DNA from 3 places in the Rahnella sp. WP5 genome. Region 2 is predicted to be linked to each of the others. Evidence: predicted binding sites of a transcription regulator. Region 2 holds the regulator's gene; each other region holds the start of a gene.
What was found. The regulator CRP, encoded in region 2, controls carbon source genes, mostly activating them, when cyclic AMP is high. The targets are predictions, from matches to a motif close to ATGTGANNNNNNTCACAT.
Positions count from the first base shown of each region.

Region 1: the regulator CRP is predicted to act here: its motif matches at 3,333-3,350, upstream of EX31_RS08325 (YjcB family protein).
Region 3: the regulator CRP is predicted to act here: its motif matches at 2,316-2,333, upstream of EX31_RS06645 (arabinose ABC transporter substrate-binding protein).

Region 1 covers NZ_JQJR01000009.1:161,979-168,133, forward strand. The annotation lists gene malP (maltodextrin phosphorylase) at 1-158, opposite strand, end outside; gene malT (HTH-type transcriptional regulator MalT) at 481-3,207, shown strand; gene EX31_RS08325 (YjcB family protein) at 3,460-3,744, shown strand; gene bglX (beta-glucosidase BglX) at 4,125-6,155, shown strand, end outside.
Region 2 covers NZ_JQJR01000007.1:31,290-37,444, forward strand. The annotation lists gene gcl (glyoxylate carboligase) at 1-644, opposite strand, end outside; gene allR (HTH-type transcriptional repressor AllR) at 759-1,568, opposite strand; gene EX31_RS04600 (ureidoglycolate lyase) at 1,655-2,161, opposite strand; gene allS (HTH-type transcriptional activator AllS) at 2,376-3,290, shown strand; gene EX31_RS04610 (phosphoribulokinase) at 3,426-4,295, shown strand; gene EX31_RS04615 (OsmC family protein) at 4,299-4,706, opposite strand; gene crp (cAMP-activated global transcriptional regulator CRP) at 5,069-5,701, shown strand; gene EX31_RS04625 (YccS/YhfK family putative transporter) at 5,763-6,155, shown strand, end outside.
Region 3 covers NZ_JQJR01000008.1:102,560-108,714, reverse strand. The annotation lists gene araG (L-arabinose ABC transporter ATP-binding protein AraG) at 1-881, opposite strand, end outside; gene EX31_RS06645 (arabinose ABC transporter substrate-binding protein) at 1,065-2,051, opposite strand; gene EX31_RS06640 (ribulokinase) at 2,468-4,147, shown strand; gene araA (L-arabinose isomerase) at 4,184-5,689, shown strand.

The DNA of each region.
Region 1 (6,155 bases), on a different contig from region 2:
GCCGGTGCCGGTTGCGCGCTCAGTTGTTCAGATAATGCGGCACTGGTGGCCTGCCACCACTGGTGCGGTGTCATATCCTGTGCCTGCTGCAAACCGAACCCTTGCCACTGGCGTTTCAGCGCGGCTAAAAACTGCGTCTTATCTAAAGTCACCTGCATCACATGCCTCTTTATCCGGAAATTTGTAGGGAAAGTCTGGTGTTGATTATCACTATGCTGACGCGTATGTCGGTGAGCGGCATCCTCCCGTAAAAGATTAGGCAGGGAGGAGAAACGGGGCGTAGCCGGAGGAGACGGAGGTTCAGGGCAGATGCCTGAAAATTTGTATTAAGAAGTGTGATGCAGAGCAACTTAACGGCATGTAAAAACGTAACATTCTTGCAATCAATGTTTCAAAGGAGGACTTTAGAAAAAGTGATTAATTACACGCTGTGAAATAAATAACGTCCCCTCTGTCCTTCTGTCAAAAGAATCGAAAAAAATGCTGATCCCTTCAAAATTGAGCCGCCCGGTGCGGCAGCAAAATACAGTGGTTCGGGAACGTCTGCTGACGAAGCTCTCGACTGCGCCAAATTATCGTCTGACTCTGGTCGCCAGTCCGGCGGGTTATGGGAAAACGACGCTGGTGGCGCACTGGGCTGCAGGTAAAAGTGATCTGGGCTGGTATTCTCTTGATGAAAGCGACAATCAGCCGGAGCGCTTTGCCAGCTATCTGATTGCTGCTGTACAGCAGGCCTGCGGCGGGCATTGCATCAAAAGCGAAGCGCTGAGTCTCAAGCATCAGTACGCCAGTTTACCTGCGCTGTTTGCCCAGCTTTTTGTGGAACTTTCCGACTGGCACAGCCCGCTGCTGCTGGTGATCGACGATTACCATCTGATTTCCAATGACGCCATTCATGAAGGGATGCGTTTTTTCCTGCGCCATCAGCCGGAAAACCTGTCACTGGTGGTGCTTTCACGCACCCTGCCGCCGCTGGGCATCGCCAATATGCGTGTGCGGGATCAACTGCTGGAACTCAACGCCTCGCATCTGGCCTTTACGCATCCGGAAACACAGCAATTTTTCGACAACCGGCTGAAAGACCCGATTGATCAGGCAGACAGCAGCCGGCTGTGCGACGAAGTCGCGGGCTGGGCCACCGCCTTGCAACTGATTGCGTTATCGGCGCGGCAGTCTTCTCACCCTTCACAGCATTCGACGCAGCAGTCCGCACGCAAACTGGCCGGGCTGAATGCCAGCCATCTTTCTGAATATCTGGTGGATGAAGTGCTGGATCGCGTTGATGCCCCGACGCGTGATTTTCTCCTGCGCTGCTCGCTGTTGCGCTCAATGAACGATGCGCTGATTGTGCGCCTGACCGGCAGCGAAAATGGTCAGCAACGGCTGGAAGAACTGGAACGTCAGGGATTATTCATCAACCGTATGGATGACAGCGGCGAATGGTTTAACTTCCACCCGCTGTTTGCCACATTCCTGCGTCAGCGTTGTCAGTGGGAACTGGCATCTGAGCTGCCTGCCATTCACCGCGCTGCCGCCGAAGGCTGGCTGGCACAAGGTTTTCCGGCCGAAGCCATTCATCATGCGCTGGGTGCCGAAGACACCAATCTGCTGCGCGATATTCTGCTGCAACATGCCTGGGCCCTGTTTAATCAAAGCGAGCTGGCGTTGCTGGAAGAATGTCTTGCCGCTCTGCCTTATGACCGGCTGATTCAGAATCCTAAACTGGTGTTGTTGCAGGCATGGCTCGCACAAAGTCAGCACCGTTATGCTGAAGTCGAGGTGTTGCTGGCCCGCGCTGAAAGCGAAATGAAACAGCATAATATTGTGATGGAACAGGCACTGGCGGCCGAGTTTGATGCCCTGCGGGCACAGGTGGCTATCAACGACGGACGTCAGGATGAGGCGGAAAAACTGGCCACTGAGGCGCTGCGCTATCTGCCTTATGAAAGCTATTACAGCCGCATTGTGGCCACGTCCGTGACCGGTGAAATCCAGCACTGCAAAGGGGATCTCACCCGCGCACTGCCGCTGATGCAGCAGACCGAGCAAATCGCCCGCCGTTATGAAGCCTATCACTACGCCTTATGGGCGCTGCTGCAACAGAGTGAAATTCTGATTGCTCAGGGCTTTTTGCAGGCCGCGTTTGAGATGCAGGATCGCGCTTTTGAACTGGTGCGCGAACAGCATCTTGAACAGTTGCCGATGCACGAATTTTTATTGCGTTTACGTTCCCAGCTGCTGTGGTCATGGTCGCGGCTCGATGATGCAGAAGAAGCTGCGCGTGAAGGGCTTAATGTGCTGAGCAATTTCCAGCCGCAACAGCAGTTGCAATGCCTGGCAATGCTGGCGAAATGTTCGCTGGCACGCGGTCAGCTCGACAACGCCCATCATCATTTACAACGCTGTGAAGCATTGCTGAAAACCGGTCAGTATCACATTGACTGGCTGACCAATACCGATAAGCCGCGGGTGATTTACTGGCAGATGATTGGCGATAAAAACGCTGCACGCCAGTGGCTGCAACAGGCGCGTAAACCGGACATGGCAGATAACCATTTCCAGCAAGGTCAGTGGCGAAATATTGCCCGCGTACAGATTTTGCTGGAACAGTTTGATGAAGCTGAAGTGGTGCTCGATGAACTGAATCAGAATGCCCGGCAGTTGCGCCTGACCAGCGATCTGAACCGCAATTTGCTGCTGAGTAACTTACTTTACTGGCAAACCGGGCGCAAAAGTGACGCCCAAAAAGCATTGATCGAAGCGCTGGCGCTGGCGAACCGTACCGGTTTTGTCAGTCATTTCGTCATCGAAGGGGAAATGATGGCGCAACAACTGCGCCAGTTGATCCAGCTTAATCTGCTACCGGAACTGGAACAGCGCCGCGCCCAGCAGATTTTGCGCGAAATTAACCAGCATCACCGTCATAAGTTTGCGCATTTCGACGAAGGCTTTGTGAACAAACTGCTGACCCATCCGCAAGTGCCGGAGCTAATCCGTACCAGTCCGCTGACGCAGCGCGAGTGGCAGGTTCTGGGGCTGATTTACTCCGGCTACAGTAATGACCAGATTGCCGGTGAGCTGGACGTTGCATCAACGACCATCAAAACCCATATCCGTAATCTGTATCAGAAACTGGGTGTTGCGCACCGGCAGGAAGCGGTGCAGCAGGCTCAGCACCTGTTACAAGTGATGGGTTACGGCGCGTAATTATCTCTTCAAAATACATCACGATTTCTCCGCTTTTCATAACACATCGTCAAAATAAGTTGATGTGTTATGCCTATTTTTTATTAGCGAACATTTTTTACTCAAAAATAAAATCCGGTGATATAATGTGACCGTCATCACATAATTGTAATTCACCATTTCTTCTGTAAAGCCCATTGCCCGCCCGTCGTAGCAGCCTTCCGGCTGATTTTGGCTTCGTGCAAGTGGCTGTAGTAAGTAAGGATTTTATCGATGGGTACATTAACTGCCGGGATTTTAATGATGCGCTGGGAATTGCTGAGCGCTTTTTTGATGTTCTGCACCAGCCAGCTTAATATTGTTTGTCGCCAGTCCAGCCGCAATACCATGGCATTCGTTTGCAGTGGTATCGGCCTCACCGTGACCTGTTTCTTTGTCATGAGCCTGATGGGCATGAGCTACAACGCCGTTGCCGTCGCGCAATTCTGGGCAAACACCAAAGACGTTTTCTTTGATGTCATGAGCAAAACCCCGACCGATATGTCTTACTACTATTAATCCGATTTCCTTAGCGGATATTCCAGATTATTAAAGGGCAGAACCGCATGTTCTGCCCTTTTTGTTATCCCGCGCTTTCCCCCCGTGTTACTTCTGATGATTATTTGTTCAGCCGGATGTCATGTAATCCTAAATATAAAAATTTGCGTGACGCATCGAATGTCTTTTTGTATCTATCATTCTGATTACCTGTAAATTGCGGGATGTACCGAAAGGTAAAAAGATATTGTGCTGGCGTCTAAACTATTCATTGCTAATAGTTGAAGGGACGTATTAGATTCTCACTCTATACTTTTCTTAGAATGATCATTGCTTTGTTTGCTTCAGGCTGCTGAATTTTCTCTGATTTGGCTCCCCTGCTTATGGTTGAAGGAATTCCGATGAATACGCATCACATGCTTGGCGCGTTAGTGTTACTGGTAAGTTCTGCTTCTTCTCTCGCCGTTGAAACAACGGGCATTCCTCAGGATCAGGTGAAAGAGCGCAACGCGTTCATTGCCGATTTGATGAAAAAAATGACCCTTGATGAAAAAATCGGTCAGCTGAATCTGGTCACTGTGGGGCCTGAGTACCAAAAAGAAGCCATCATGGCTGACATCCGCGCTGGTAAAGTCGGTGGCGTGTTTAACACGGTAACTAAGCCCGATATCCGCCGTATGCAGGATCAGGTGCAGTACAGCCGCCTGAAAATTCCTCCGTTTTATGCCTATGACGTGGTGCATGGGCAGCGCACGATTTTCCCTATCAGCCTCGGTCTGGCGGCGAGCTGGGATATGCAGGCGGTGGCGACCAGCGCACGTATTTCAGCCCAGGAAACGGCAGCCGATGGCCTGAACATGACGTTCTCACCGATGGTCGATATCACCCGTGATCCGCGCTGGGGCCGTGTTTCTGAAGGTTTCGGCGAAGATACCTATCTGACCTCGCGCCTCGCGCATGAAATGGTTACCGGTTATCAGGGCAAAGATCCGTCTGCCCCTGACGCCGTCATGGCAAACGTCAAACACTATGCGTTGTACGGTGCTGTCGAAGGCGGCCGCGAATACAACACTGTGGACATGAGCCTGACCCGCATGTTCAACGATTACATGCCACCTTATAAAGCGGCAGTCGATGCGGGTGCCGGCGGTGTGATGGTGGCACTGAACAGCGTTAACGGTATTCCTGCCACCTCGAATACCTGGCTGCTGAAAGATATTCTGCGCGATGACTGGCAGTTCAAGGGCCTGACTGTCAGCGACCATGGCGCCATTGGCGGACTGGTCAAACATGGCGTAGCCGAAGACGATCGTCAGGCTGCCGCGATGGCGCTGAAAGCCGGTGTCGATATGGACATGGCTGACAATATGTACGGTAAGTACCTGAAAGGATTACTTGCCGACGGCATGGTGAGCCAGAAAGACATTGACCGCGCCGTTCGCGATGTTCTGGCCGCGAAATGGGATATGGGGCTGTTTGTTGATGAATATCGTCATTTAGGCCCGCAGTCGAGCGATCCGGCTGACACCAACGCCGAAAGCCGTCTGCATCGTCAGGAGGCGCGCGAAGTGGCACGTACTTCGCTGGTGCTGCTGAAAAATAACAATCAAACGTTACCGTTAAATAAAAAAGGCACGATTGCCGTCGTTGGCGCGCTGGCTGACAGCAAGCGTGACGTGATGGGCAGTTGGTCGGCAGCCGGTAAGGCAGCGCAGGCAGTCACTGTGTTGCAGGGGATGAAAGATGTGCTCGGTGATAAAGGCACTATCCTCTATGCCCGCGGTGCCAACGTCACCAACGATCAGGCTCTGGTCGATTTCCTGAACTCTTACGAGAAACAGGTGATCAACGATCCACGCAAACCGCAGGATATGATCGACGAAGCGGTGAAAACAGCAGAAAAAGCTGACGTTGTGGTCGCCGTAGTCGGCGAAGCACAAGGCATGGCGCACGAAGCGTCCAGCCGTTCCGAAATTAACATTCCGCAAAGCCAGCGTGACCTGCTCAAGGCATTGAAAGCCACCGGTAAACCGCTGGTTGTCGTGTTAATGAATGGCCGTCCGCTGACCCTGTCGTGGGAAAACGAAATTTCTGATGCCATGCTGGAAACCTGGTTCAGCGGCACCGAAGGCGGACATGCGATTGCCGACGTTCTGTTTGGAGACTACAATCCATCAGGCAAACTGCCGATGACCTTCCCACGCTCAGTCGGGCAAATTCCTTTGTACAATAGCGTGCTCAATACCGGCCGTCCGTTTAATCCTCAGCATCCAGATAAATACACTACCCGTTATTTTGATATTACCAACGGCCCGCTGTTCCCGTTCGGTTATGGCCTGAGCTACACCAGCTTCAGTATGTCTGACGTGAGTTTGTCATCCACCACGATGGATGCCGGACACCCGCTCACCGCCAGCGTGACGGTGAAAAAC
Region 2 (6,155 bases):
ATCACACCGCCACCGGCCACAATCAGCGGACGCTCACAGGCGTTGAGCATTTCCATCGCTTTGACGGCCTGAGCAACGGTGGCGGCAGGCTTGTAAGCGGGCAGCGATTCATAAGTTTCCGGATCGAATTCGATTTCGGCGGTCTGCACGTCATACGGCAGATCGACCAGTACCGGACCGGGGCGACCGGAGCGCATCAGATGGAACGCCTGTTGCAGAACACGCGGCACCAGCGCAGGTTCCAGCACGGTCACCGCCATTTTGCTCACCGGCCCGGCAATCGCCTGAATATCCACCGCCTGAAAATCCTCTTTATGCAGACGGGCGCGCGGTGCCTGACCGGTAATGCACAGGATCGGAATGGAATCCGCCGAGGCGGAATACAGCGCGGTGATCATGTCGGTACCCGCCGGGCCAGACGTCCCCAGGCACACGCCGATGTTCCCGGCTTTCGCACGGGTATAACCTTCGGCCATATGCGATGCACCTTCCACATGACGGGCTAACACATGACGGATTTTTCCATGCAGGCGCATGGCGTTATAAAACGGGTTAATCGCTGCGCCCGGTACACCAAACGCGGTGGTGATCCCTTCTTTTTCCAACACATACATTGCTGCCTGTGCAGCTGTCATACGAGCCATAGCTAAATCCTCAGGTAATTCCGCTTTGCATAAAATAACGGAAAAAGTTTCCAACTTTAATTTGACTGAAAAAAATCCCGCTCACGACAGAGCGGGGATCGCAGGACGAACCGGTTAGTGGCGCTGGCCCAGGGCCAGACTGATGTCACGCGCGGTATCCCGCACCAGTTCGCCTAAATCGGTAAAACGCTCCGTCGTTAAGCGGGAGCTGGGGCCGGAGATCGAAATCGCCGCCACCGCATTGTTATTGCTGTCAAAAATCGCCGAGGCCAGGCAGTTCAGCCCTGTCACATGCTCTTCGCTGTCCTGTGCAAAACCCTGCTGACGCGCGTGTTGCAGATCCTTTTTCAACGCATTCAGATTATCCAGCGTGTGCGTCGTAAAGTTCTTCAACCCCGCCTGCATCATCAGGCTCATCAGCGCCTCGTCATCCAGCGAATACAGTAACGCTTTCCCGGCACCGGAGGCATGCAGTGGCAGACGGCTGCCAAGCGGCGCACACATCCGCACCATCGACTGGCATTCCCGCTGGCCGATCAGTACCGCTTCGAAACCGTTGCGGATCGCCAGATTGGCCGTTTCGCCCGACAACAACATCAGGCGCTGCATATAAGGCGCGGCGACTGACAATACATCCCGGTTATGGATATAAGACGATCCGACCGTAAACGCCTGTAAGCCAATGTGCCACCAGCTCAGTTGCGCATCCTGATAAACAAAATCGGCCTCTTCCAGCACTTTCAGCAGTCGAAAGGTGGTGGAAAGGGGCAGCGACAAATTCTCTGCAATGTTGCTGACAGAAGAACTGCCGCCGGACTGCGCCAGATAATTCAACACCGCAATGCCGCGTTCTAAGGCCTGAGCGCCCTTTTGCGAACCAGAACCAGGCTGGCTAGGACGCCCCCGTTTTTTTACTTCGGCCATCTCACATTTCTCCAGCATCAGGCGCTGAGCGCCCGCGTTTCGCTTGTTTTCAGATGCTTGTATCTTATGCAAGATGCTTTATAGCGTCACGACTTTAATCCCGCCGCAACGGGTAAAATAAGCTGATAGCCCTGAGGTAACTGACTGATATCACAGTTGTCTGCGCCGCCACGATCGACGGTGAGAAAATTCGTCACCGTCTCAAACGCAAACAGCGGATGGTGCCAGACATTCCGGTGATAATTCACGCCCTGCAGGCCGTTGGTGATAAAGGCTTTCAGCGTGGAGATGTCCGGCGTCTCGCCCCCTGCCGCAACAATCACGATAAAGCGCTCGCCCTGCATCGGCACAAACGCCTGTGAACCGAGCGGGTGTTTTTCGAGTTGCGTCACCACAATGGGCAACGGTGCTGGCTGGGCGCGGTTGATGCTGACCAGCGGACGATCCTGCCCGAGGATCTCCACGTTGGTCAGATCGTGGTACCGCTCAACCTTGCCGTCGTTGATATGAAAAAAATCGCGACCTGTCGTCTCAATCACATCACCGTAAGCCGCGAAGGCCGCCTGGGTCAGCGGGTAAACCGGAAGTTCCATGGCATTCATCCCTGCATTTAAAATAAAACCGGTGAGATAAGCCCGCCAGATTGGCGAATTTATCCTCAATGCAATTACTGTAGAAACTTTTTCCAACTTGCTCAATCGAAATATGGAAAAAGATTCCATAAAATTGATGAAGTCCACAATTCTCATCCGGTTAAATCTATAAAATCTTTTTCATTCAATGCATTAACATTACTTCAGGTGACCTATGCTGGATGAGGAGTCGATTAAAACCTTTATGCACGTCGCACAAACAGGCAGCTTTTCCCGCGCGGCAGAGATGCTGCATAAAACGCCTGCGACCATCAGCTATCGAATTAAGATGCTGGAAGACAGTGCCGGGACGTTATTGCTCAACCGCACGACCCGCACGGTGTCGCTGACGCCCGCCGGACAGCATCTGCTTGAACGATGTCGCCAGTGGCTAACCTGGCTGGAGGGTGTACCGGCAGAACTGCAGCAGATTAACGACGGCATTGAGCGCCAGCTGAATGTGGTGGTGAACAATCTGATGTACTGCCCTGAAGCTCTGGCAGCGTTATTAAGCTCTCTGACGCAGCGCTACCCGTTCACGCAGTTCACTTTCACACGGCAGATTTACATGGGGGTATGGGATACGCTGCTGTACGAAGATTTTCAGCTGGCGATTGGCGTCACCGGCACCGAATCCCTTTCTAACGCCGTGAATCTGCTGCCGCTGGGTGAAGTGGACTGGGTTTTTGTTCATGCGCCCTTTCATCCGTTGCAGCACATCACTGGTGTGCTGGAAGAAGCGGTATTGCGTCAGTACATTGCCATCAATGTGGAAGACACCTCGCGCCATCTGAACAAGCGGGTAGCCTGGTTGCTGACCGGGCAACGGCAGATCATCGTAGCAGATGTGGCGACTAAACTGGCCTGTCACCTGAAGGGAATGGGTATCGGTTTTCTGCCGCGCCATCTGTGCCAGCCATATCTCGACAGCGGCGAGCTGATCGCCCGGCAAATCCGCTATCCGCGCGCCCCTTCCCCGCTCAGTCTGGCGTGGAAAAAGGAGTACACAGGCAAGGCGCTGCATGACATTGTTTCTCTGTTCCACCAGAAAGACCCGCTGATCCAACCGTTGCTGGCGGGTTTAGAATAGTGATGCCCTCTTTGGCTTCGCGAATAAATATGGTAACAATAGGCTTAATTATGCGCAGCCTTGACGCCAGATCTTCGACCACAGAAAAGACCGCGTCTCGCCTGCCTGCATCACCTTTATGGAGAACAGCGCATTATGTCAGCCAAACATCCTGTTATTGCCGTGACCGGTTCGAGCGGTGCAGGCACCACAACCACCAGCGTGGCATTTCGTAAAATATTTCAGCAGCTTGGTTTGCGTGCGGCGGAACTGGAAGGTGACAGTTTTCATCATTTCACCCGTCCTGAAATGGATGCGGCAATACGCAAGGCGCGCGATCTGGGACGTCATATCAGCTACTTCGGGCCGGAAGCCAATGACTTTGGTTTGCTGGAAAAAAGCTTTATCGAATACGGTAAAACCGGCACTGGCCGTTCACGTAAGTATCTGCATACTTATGACGAAGCCGTTCCCTACAATCAGGTGCCGGGTACCTTTACGCCGTGGCAGGCGTTGCCGGAACCGACGGATATTTTGTTTTACGAAGGGTTACACGGTGGTGTGGTGGCGGACAAAATTGACGTTGCCGCGCAGGTCGACCTGCTGGTCGGCGTGGTGCCTATCGTCAACCTCGAATGGATCCAGAAACTGGTGCGCGATACCGGCGAGCGCGGGCATTCCCGTGAAGCGGTGATGGATTCCGTCGTGCGTTCGATGGATGACTATATCAATTACATTACCCCGCAGTTTTCCCGCACGCACATCAATTTCCAGCGGGTACCCACCATCGATACCTCGAACCCGTTTGCCGCCAAAGCCATTCCGTCACTGGATGAAAGCTTTGTGGTGATTCATTTTCAGGGGCTGGATGACATCGATTTCCCGTATCTGCTGGCCATGCTGCAAGGGTCGTTTATCTCGCACATCAAAACACTGGTGGTGCCGGGCGGCAAAATGGGGCTGGCGATGGAGCTGATCATGGCGCCGCTGGTGCAGCGCCTGATGGAAGGCAAGAAGATCGAGTAAACTTTATTCGGCTGCAATCACTTCAAAGCTGTGGGTGATTGTGGCCGCTTTCCCCAGCATCAGAGACACAGAACAGTATTTTTCGGCAGACAGGCTGACTGCGCGTTCAACAATCTTATCGGTCAGATCCTTACCGGTGACGATAAAATGCAGATTGATGTGAGTGAACAGACGCGGCGCTTCTTCGCGGCGTTGTGAGGTCAGCTTCACTTCACAATCACGCACGTCATTACGACCTTTTTGCAAAATTGACACCACGTCGATTGCACTACACCCCCCTGCGGACATCAGTAACATTTCCATCGGGCTTGGGGCTTTATCACCCGCGTTTCCATCCATTGAAATCTGATGACCCGATGCAGACTCACCTAAAAATGTCAGTCCTTCAACCCATTTGACACGTGCATGCATGAACTATTCTCCCGGTGAATAAACTTGTCGAAATCTGCTCTCAGAGTACCCTTTCACCTAAAATCTGGCAACGTAACCCGATCGCCATCATGCTGAAGCGAGACAACAGAAGACAGCATCTCAAACCTGTGCTACAAACAAAGCCGAAACATACTTTCCAGTAAATTGCGGTGACGGTTTTTGCGGTTTAAGTACAGAACCCACGGTGATGACAGCAATAAACAGGCTGTTGCACTCCGACATCCGCTTGCAGCATTTCTGGAGAGTTATATGCTGAAAGGGCGCTTTGGATTTGAAGTGCCGTACAGGGAACTCTGAGCCCTGTGATTTTGGGCAGCGATAACAACAGAGGATAATAGCAAATGGTTCTCGGCAAGCCACAAACAGACCCGACTCTTGAATGGTTCCTGTCTCACTGTCATATACATAAGTATCCTTCTAAAAGTACGCTGATTCACCAGGGTGAAAAAGCCGAAACGCTTTACTACATCGTGAAAGGGTCAGTTGCTGTCCTGATTAAAGATGAAGAAGGCAAGGAAATGATACTGTCCTACCTTAACCAAGGTGACTTCATCGGTGAGCTGGGACTCTTCGAAGAAGGTCAGGAACGCAGTGCCTGGGTACGTGCTAAAACTGCCTGTGAAGTGGCTGAAATTTCGTATAAAAAATTCCGCCAGCTGATTCAGGTTAACCCGGATATTCTGATGCGTCTCTCCGCGCAGATGGCAAACCGTCTGCAAGTGACGTCAGAGAAAGTCGGCAACCTTGCCTTCCTTGACGTTACCGGTCGTATCGCTCAAACCTTGCTCAATCTGGCTAAACAGCCTGATGCAATGACCCATCCGGACGGGATGCAAATCAAGATCACCCGCCAGGAAATTGGCCAAATCGTCGGTTGTTCACGTGAAACAGTCGGACGCATTCTCAAAATGCTGGAAGATCAGAGCCTGATCTCCGCACACGGTAAAACGATTGTCGTTTACGGCACACGTTAATCCCTCAAAAATTGGCGCGGCAAAACACTGTCGCGCCTTTTTTATGGGCTAAGCTTTACCCATGACGCTATGGCGAAGACTGTTTTACCATCCTGAAGTGAACTACGCGCTGCGCCAGACGCTGGTGTTGTGCTTACCTGTTGGCATTTGCTGGCTGTTTGGCAATTTGCAAATGGGCCTGCTGTTTTCCCTCTGCCCGGCCTGTTGTAACATCGCCGGTCTGGATACCCCGCATAAACGCTTTTTCAAACGCCTGCTCGTCGGCGGTTCACTCTTTGCCGTGAGCAGCCTTCTGCTGCAACTGATGCTCGAAAGCTGGCATATACCGCTGCCGCTGATCATGCTGTCGCTGGCGTTACTGCTGGGCGTCACCGGTGAAATCAGCCCGCTGCATGCGCGCCTGTTGCCCGGTGCGCTGGTGGCGACTATCTTCACGCTGAGTATGGTGGGCGTG
Region 3 (6,155 bases), on a different contig from region 2:
ATCGGCGTTCTCACGCCCGGTGCTTTCACCTCATCCAGTTCAAGGCGAATTTCGCCGTGCGGACGTGGCGCGTAACCGTAAATGTCATCGAGATTACGGCCAACCATCGCCTGCACCAGCTTGCTGTTATCCACCTGCGTCATGTCGTCAAAGGTGCGAACGTAACGTCCGTCTTTGAAAACGGTGACAGCGTCACTTAATGCAAAGATCTCTTCCATACGGTGTGAGACATATAAAATCACACGTCCTTCCGCCCGTAACTCACGGATAACACGGAACAATTGTTCAATTTCGCGTGCAGAAAGCGAACTGGTAGGTTCATCGAATGCAATAATTTTGGCATTGCGCGCCAGCGCCTTGGCAATTTCCACCATCTGCCACTGGCCGATGGAGAGATATTTCAGCGGTGTATCGGGGTCGATATCCAGCCCGAGATGTTCAAGCTGAAGTTTGGCTTCGTAACGCAGCAATTTACGGTTCACAAAACCGTGTTTGCTCGGCAACTGCCCGAGATAAATGTTCTCTGCTACCGTCATTTCCGGCACCAGATGGAGTTCCTGATAAATGATCGCCACACCGGCATCGAGCGCATCCGTGGTATGGCTGAACGCGACCGGCTGGCCTTTGATATGAATATTGCCCTGGGAAGGCTGATAGTTCCCGCTGAGGATCTTCAGCAGGGTGGATTTCCCCGCTCCGTTTTCGCCCATCAGCGCATGAATTTGTCCGGCGTAACAATTGAATGAAATACCGTCCAGCGCTTTCACGCCCGGAAAAGTTTTGCCAATGTCATGGAATTCCAGATACGGCCTGGCCGCATCAAACTCCGTCAGTGACGGTGTCAGCAAAGGCGTCTTATTATCGAAAGATTGCTGAGTCATAGTGGCTACCTGGAAGTTGAGTAAGTATGGATGCACGCCACTGCAAAGCAGAAAACAGTTCAAACTATTTAAAACTGTCGTCCGTTCTGCAGCAGCGTCTTCTAATGCTCGTTCTCAATCGCATTCCTCTAAATCATTCGGGTTGCAGCCAACGCATCTGCAGCCCGAAGGATGACGAGGAAATTACATTAAGCCTTTCTTCTTCAGCTCTTCTTTGAAGTTGTCGCGGGTAATCAGGACAACATCCGTCACTTCGGTAAATTTCGGTGGTTCAACGCCTTTGGTAACCCATTCATTCAGCATCTGAATACTTTTGTAACCGTGGATATCCGGGCTAGGTAACAGGGAACCGTAGAAGCCAGTCTGGGCGCTTTTTGACAACTCATTCACTGCATCCACACCGTTGATGCCGATGCCGATCACGTTAGCCGCTTTAAAGCCCTGACCTTCGGTTGCACGCACGCCACCCAATACGGTGTTGTCGTTCATGCCGATGATCAGCCAGTTTTTCACTTCAGGATGTTGCACCAGCAGGGAGTTACCGGCATCCAGTGCGCCCGGGATGTCGTTAGATTTAGTCGGGACTTTGTAGATTTGTTTTTCCGGGAAACCGGCAGCTTTCAGTGCCTCCATTGAACCGGAGGTGCGGCGGCGCGCCGTATCGAGTTCATCGGCAGTAATGGCCATCACGCCGGTATCAGCGACTTTCCAGCCACGTTTTTGCATTTCTTTATACAGTTCCTGCCCCTGACGTTCGCCGATTTTGGTCGCGGCCATCATGACTAATGGCACTTCTTCCATTGGCTTGCCTTTGGCATTCACAAACTGGTCATCCACCTGGATCACTTTCATGTCATAGCTGCGCGCTTTCGCCATGATGGCAGGGCCGAGACGCGGATCCGGCGTACAGATGACAAAGCCTTTCGCGCCGTTGGCCGCCAGGCTGTCGATTGCATTCAACGTTTTTTCACCATCCGGCACGGCGATTTTAATGACGTCGAAGTGAAGATCCTTACCGGCTTTATCTGCGAACCGCCATTCAGTCTGGAACCACGGCTCTTCCGGCTGTTTAACCAGGAAGCCCAGCTTCGGATTCTCGGCTGCCATAGCTGAATGTGACATAAGGGCAGCTAACCCGACCGCCGCTAATGCCTTAGTGAATTTATGCATGATGTTCTCCGACTTTTATTGTTGTTTTTCACAATCACAGTCTTAAATCTGGTGGTTTGCCGCAATCGTGAAAACGTTATCAGTAGCGTAAAGAAACAAAGTGAAAGTGCGGCGAAGTCCAGTTTATAGAGGATTTGCGTCACACTCTCTTGTAAGACGGGTTAAGTTTTAGCGGTAATTTTGCAGCGGAATGTAGAGCGCTATCACACGGCGGGAAAACAGCAGGTTTGTGCATAGATATAGCGATTTTAGCCAAACGCTAACATTTGACCAACCTCACAGAAACATCATTGGGAGCAGATTTGTGCATACTTCCAGCTAACGCCTCCTCACTCACTTTTTTGCATCCTCCTACTGTTAGAGCAATTCGATTCGCCGCCGTAATGACTACGGCAAACCTGAAGGAGTGAGAAAGAATGACGCAAGGTGCGATTGCTCTTGGTCTTGATTTTGGCAGCGATTCCGTCCGTGCCCTGGCTGTGGATTGTCAGACCGGTGCCGAGATGGAAACCGATGTGGTTTATTATCCGCGCTGGAATGAAGGTCGCTATTGTGATGCGGCAATAAATCAGTTCCGCCATCACCCGCTCGACTATATAGAGGCAATGGAGCAGGCGATTAAAAACGTTGTGCAACGGCTGGGCAGCGAGCGGGCTGCACGCGTGGTGGGTATCGGCGTCGATTCCACCGGCTCAACCCCGGCTCCTGTCGATGAGGAAGGCAACATTCTGGCGCTGAAAGCGGAATTTGCCGAAAACCCGAACGCCATGTTTGTGCTCTGGAAAGATCACACGGCAATAGAAGAAGCGGAAGAGATCAACCGTCTGTGTCGCAGCGGCGATTTCCCCGACTATTCCCGCTATATCGGCGGCGTTTATTCCTCAGAATGGTTCTGGGCGAAAATCTTGCACGTTTCCCGTGCTGATGCTGCGGTTAAACAAGCAGCCGCGTCATGGGTTGAATTGTGCGACTGGGTGCCCGCCCTGCTTTCCGGCACCACCGCGCCGGACAAAGTGGTGCGCGGACGTTGCAGCGCCGGACACAAAATGCTCTGGCATCCGTCATGGGGCGGCCTGCCACCAAAAGCGTTCTTTGCCGCCCTCGATCCGCTGCTGGTTGAACATCTGCCCTATCCGCTGTTTACCGACACCGTCACCGCCGAACAGGCTGTTGGCACACTGACACCTGAATGGGCAGAACGTCTTGGCTTACCCGCCAGTGTGGTGCTTTCGGGCGGCGCATTCGACTGCCATATGGGGGCAGTCGGCGCGGGCGCACAGCCTTATACGCTGGTCAAAGTGATCGGCACCTCCACCTGCGACATCCTGATCGCCGATAAAGAACGCGTAAACGACCGCGCTATCGCCGGGATCTGCGGACAGGTGGAAGGCAGCGTCGTGCCGGACATGATCGGGATGGAAGCCGGACAATCCGCTTTCGGCGACATGTACGCCTGGTTCAGCCGTCTGCTGAGCTGGCCGCTGATTCAGGCCGCAAAAGCCCATCCGGAAATGGCACCGCAACTGACCAGCCTGCAAAAAAATCTGCTGACCGATCTCACTGTGGCCTGGGCCGCTCATCCGAAACTGGATCATCTGCCGCTGGTGCTCGACTGGTTTAACGGCCGCCGTACACCGTTTGCCAACCAGCGCCTGAAAGGTGTCATTACCGATATCAATCTGGGCACCGAAGCACCTGAACTGTTCGGCGGCTTTATCGCAGCGACCGCTTTTGGCGCGCGCGCCATCATGGAATGTTTCGAACAGCAGGATATCCCGGTGGAAAACGTGCTGACGCTCGGGGGCATCGCGCGTAAATCGCCGGTCATCATGCAGGTTTGCGCCGATGTGATGAACCGTCCGTTGCAAATTGTCGCTTCCGATCAGTGCTGCGCCCTGGGTGCCGCGATTTTCGCCGCCGTCGCTGCCGGGGAGTTCAAAGATGTTCCTGCCGCACAGGAAAAAATGGCCTGCAGCATCGAACGTACGCTGACGCCGGATCCGCAGCGCGTCGCGCAATATCAGCGCCTGTACGAACGTTATCAGCAATGGTGTGCCACGACTGAACCGCTGTTTGCAGCGAAACCGGCGCATTAACCCGTATTTCATCTATCCGATATTCAGGAGTAATAAATGGACGCGTTTAAACATCTCGAAGTGTGGTTCGCCATTGGCAGTCAGCATCTGTACGGTCCGCAGGCATTACGTCAGGTAAAAGAGAACGCCGAGAAGGTGGTCAGTAGCCTGAACAGCGAAGCCGGTTTGCCGATAAAACTGGTGCTCAAACCGCTGGTGACCACGCCGGACGAAATCACCGCATTGTGCCGTGAAGCCAACTATGACAACGCCTGCGTGGGCATCATCACCTGGCTGCATACCTTCTCGCCGGCCAAAATGTGGATTGCCGGGCTGAGCATCCTGCATAAGCCGCTGATGCAGTTCCATACGCAATTCAACGCTGAAATTCCATGGGAAACCATGGACATGGACTTCATGAACCTGAACCAGACCGCGCACGGTGGCCGTGAATTCGGCTTCATCGGTGCCCGTATGCGCCAGCAACACACCGTGGTGGCCGGTCACTGGCAGGACGGTGAATCTCACCGCCGTATCGCCCAGTGGATGCGCGTTGCTGCCGCCAAAAACGAAAGCCAGCACCTGAAAGTGGCACGTTTTGGCGATAACATGCGTGAAGTTGCTGTCACCGAAGGCGATAAAGTCGCCGCCCAAATCCAGTTCGGCTACAGCATCAGTGCCTACGGAATTGGTGATTTGGTCAGCGTAATCAACGAAGTCAGCAAAGGCGACATCGATACGCTGGTGGAAGAATATGAAGCCACCTATCGCCTGACGGATGCGGTAAAAATTAACGGCGAACGTCGTGAAAACCTGCTGGATGCTGCCAAAATTGAACTTGGTATGACCCGTTTCCTCGAACAAGGTAAATTCGGGGCATTCACGACCAACTTTGAAGATCTGCACGGCATGAAACAACTGCCCGGGCTGGCAGTCCAGCGTCTGATGCAGAAAGGCTACGGCTTTGGTGGCGAAGGTGACTGGAAAACGTCTGCCCTGCTGCGCATCATGAAAGTCATGGCCAGCGGTCTGAAAGGCGGCACTTCTTTCATGGAGGATTACACCTACCACTTCAAACCAGGCAGTGATCTGGTGGTGGGCTCGCACATGCTGGAAGTGTGTCCGTCGATTGCCAAAGAAGAGAAGCCGCTGCTTGATGCGCAATATCTCGGCATAGGCGGTAAAGCGGATCCGGCGCGTCTGATTTTCTCCACACCGGCAGGTCCGGCGGTCAATGCCAGCGTCATCGACATGGGCGACCGCTTCCGTCTGCTGGTCAATCTGGTGGATACCATCGAACAGCCACACCCGCTGCCAAAACTGCCGGTTGCGCGCGCTATCTGGAAAGCCCAGCCATCACTGGCAACAGCGGCAGAAGCGTGGATCCTCGGCGGCGGCGCGCACCATACCGTGTTCTCACAGGCACTGGATATTGACGCGCTGCGGTTATATGCAGAATTTTCCGGGATTGAATTGCTGGTGATCGATAACGACACGACGTTGCCGGACTTCAAGAATCAGATCCGGTGGAATGAGGTGTATTACAAGCTTTGCAGTCGCTGATTTGTTTGCAGAAGGCCGCTGCAATGGCGGCTTACACTGCTAAAGCGAGTTAGCGTAAATTTCGGTTTCTTACGTGCGGTGATCACTTAACGCGCTGCGCCGAAACCGCCCAAAAGGGGAAAGTGCTTTTCCCCTTTTGGATTTCCCCACGCTTTTTCAACACGCGCTCCGCTCGCTGGCTATGTTTCAGTTGCCGCGGTGACAGGCTGGAAATCTTGCCGCTACGCGGTACCTTCATTTCGGGATTGCAGCCTCAGGTCTGCAACCTCTCATTCAGCAAGCTTTCTGAACCGCCCGCACGATCTTAAATTCAAAGACAGAATGTTGTGATCTTTTAGAAAAGTGGATTGGCGTGATCAAAAATGGCACCGAATGAATGGTTCGAGACCTTAGGCTCGAAGCCTGAAATTCGGGAATCGCGCAGCGATGACATTTTGCGCCACTCTCCAATGTACCGGAACATGTC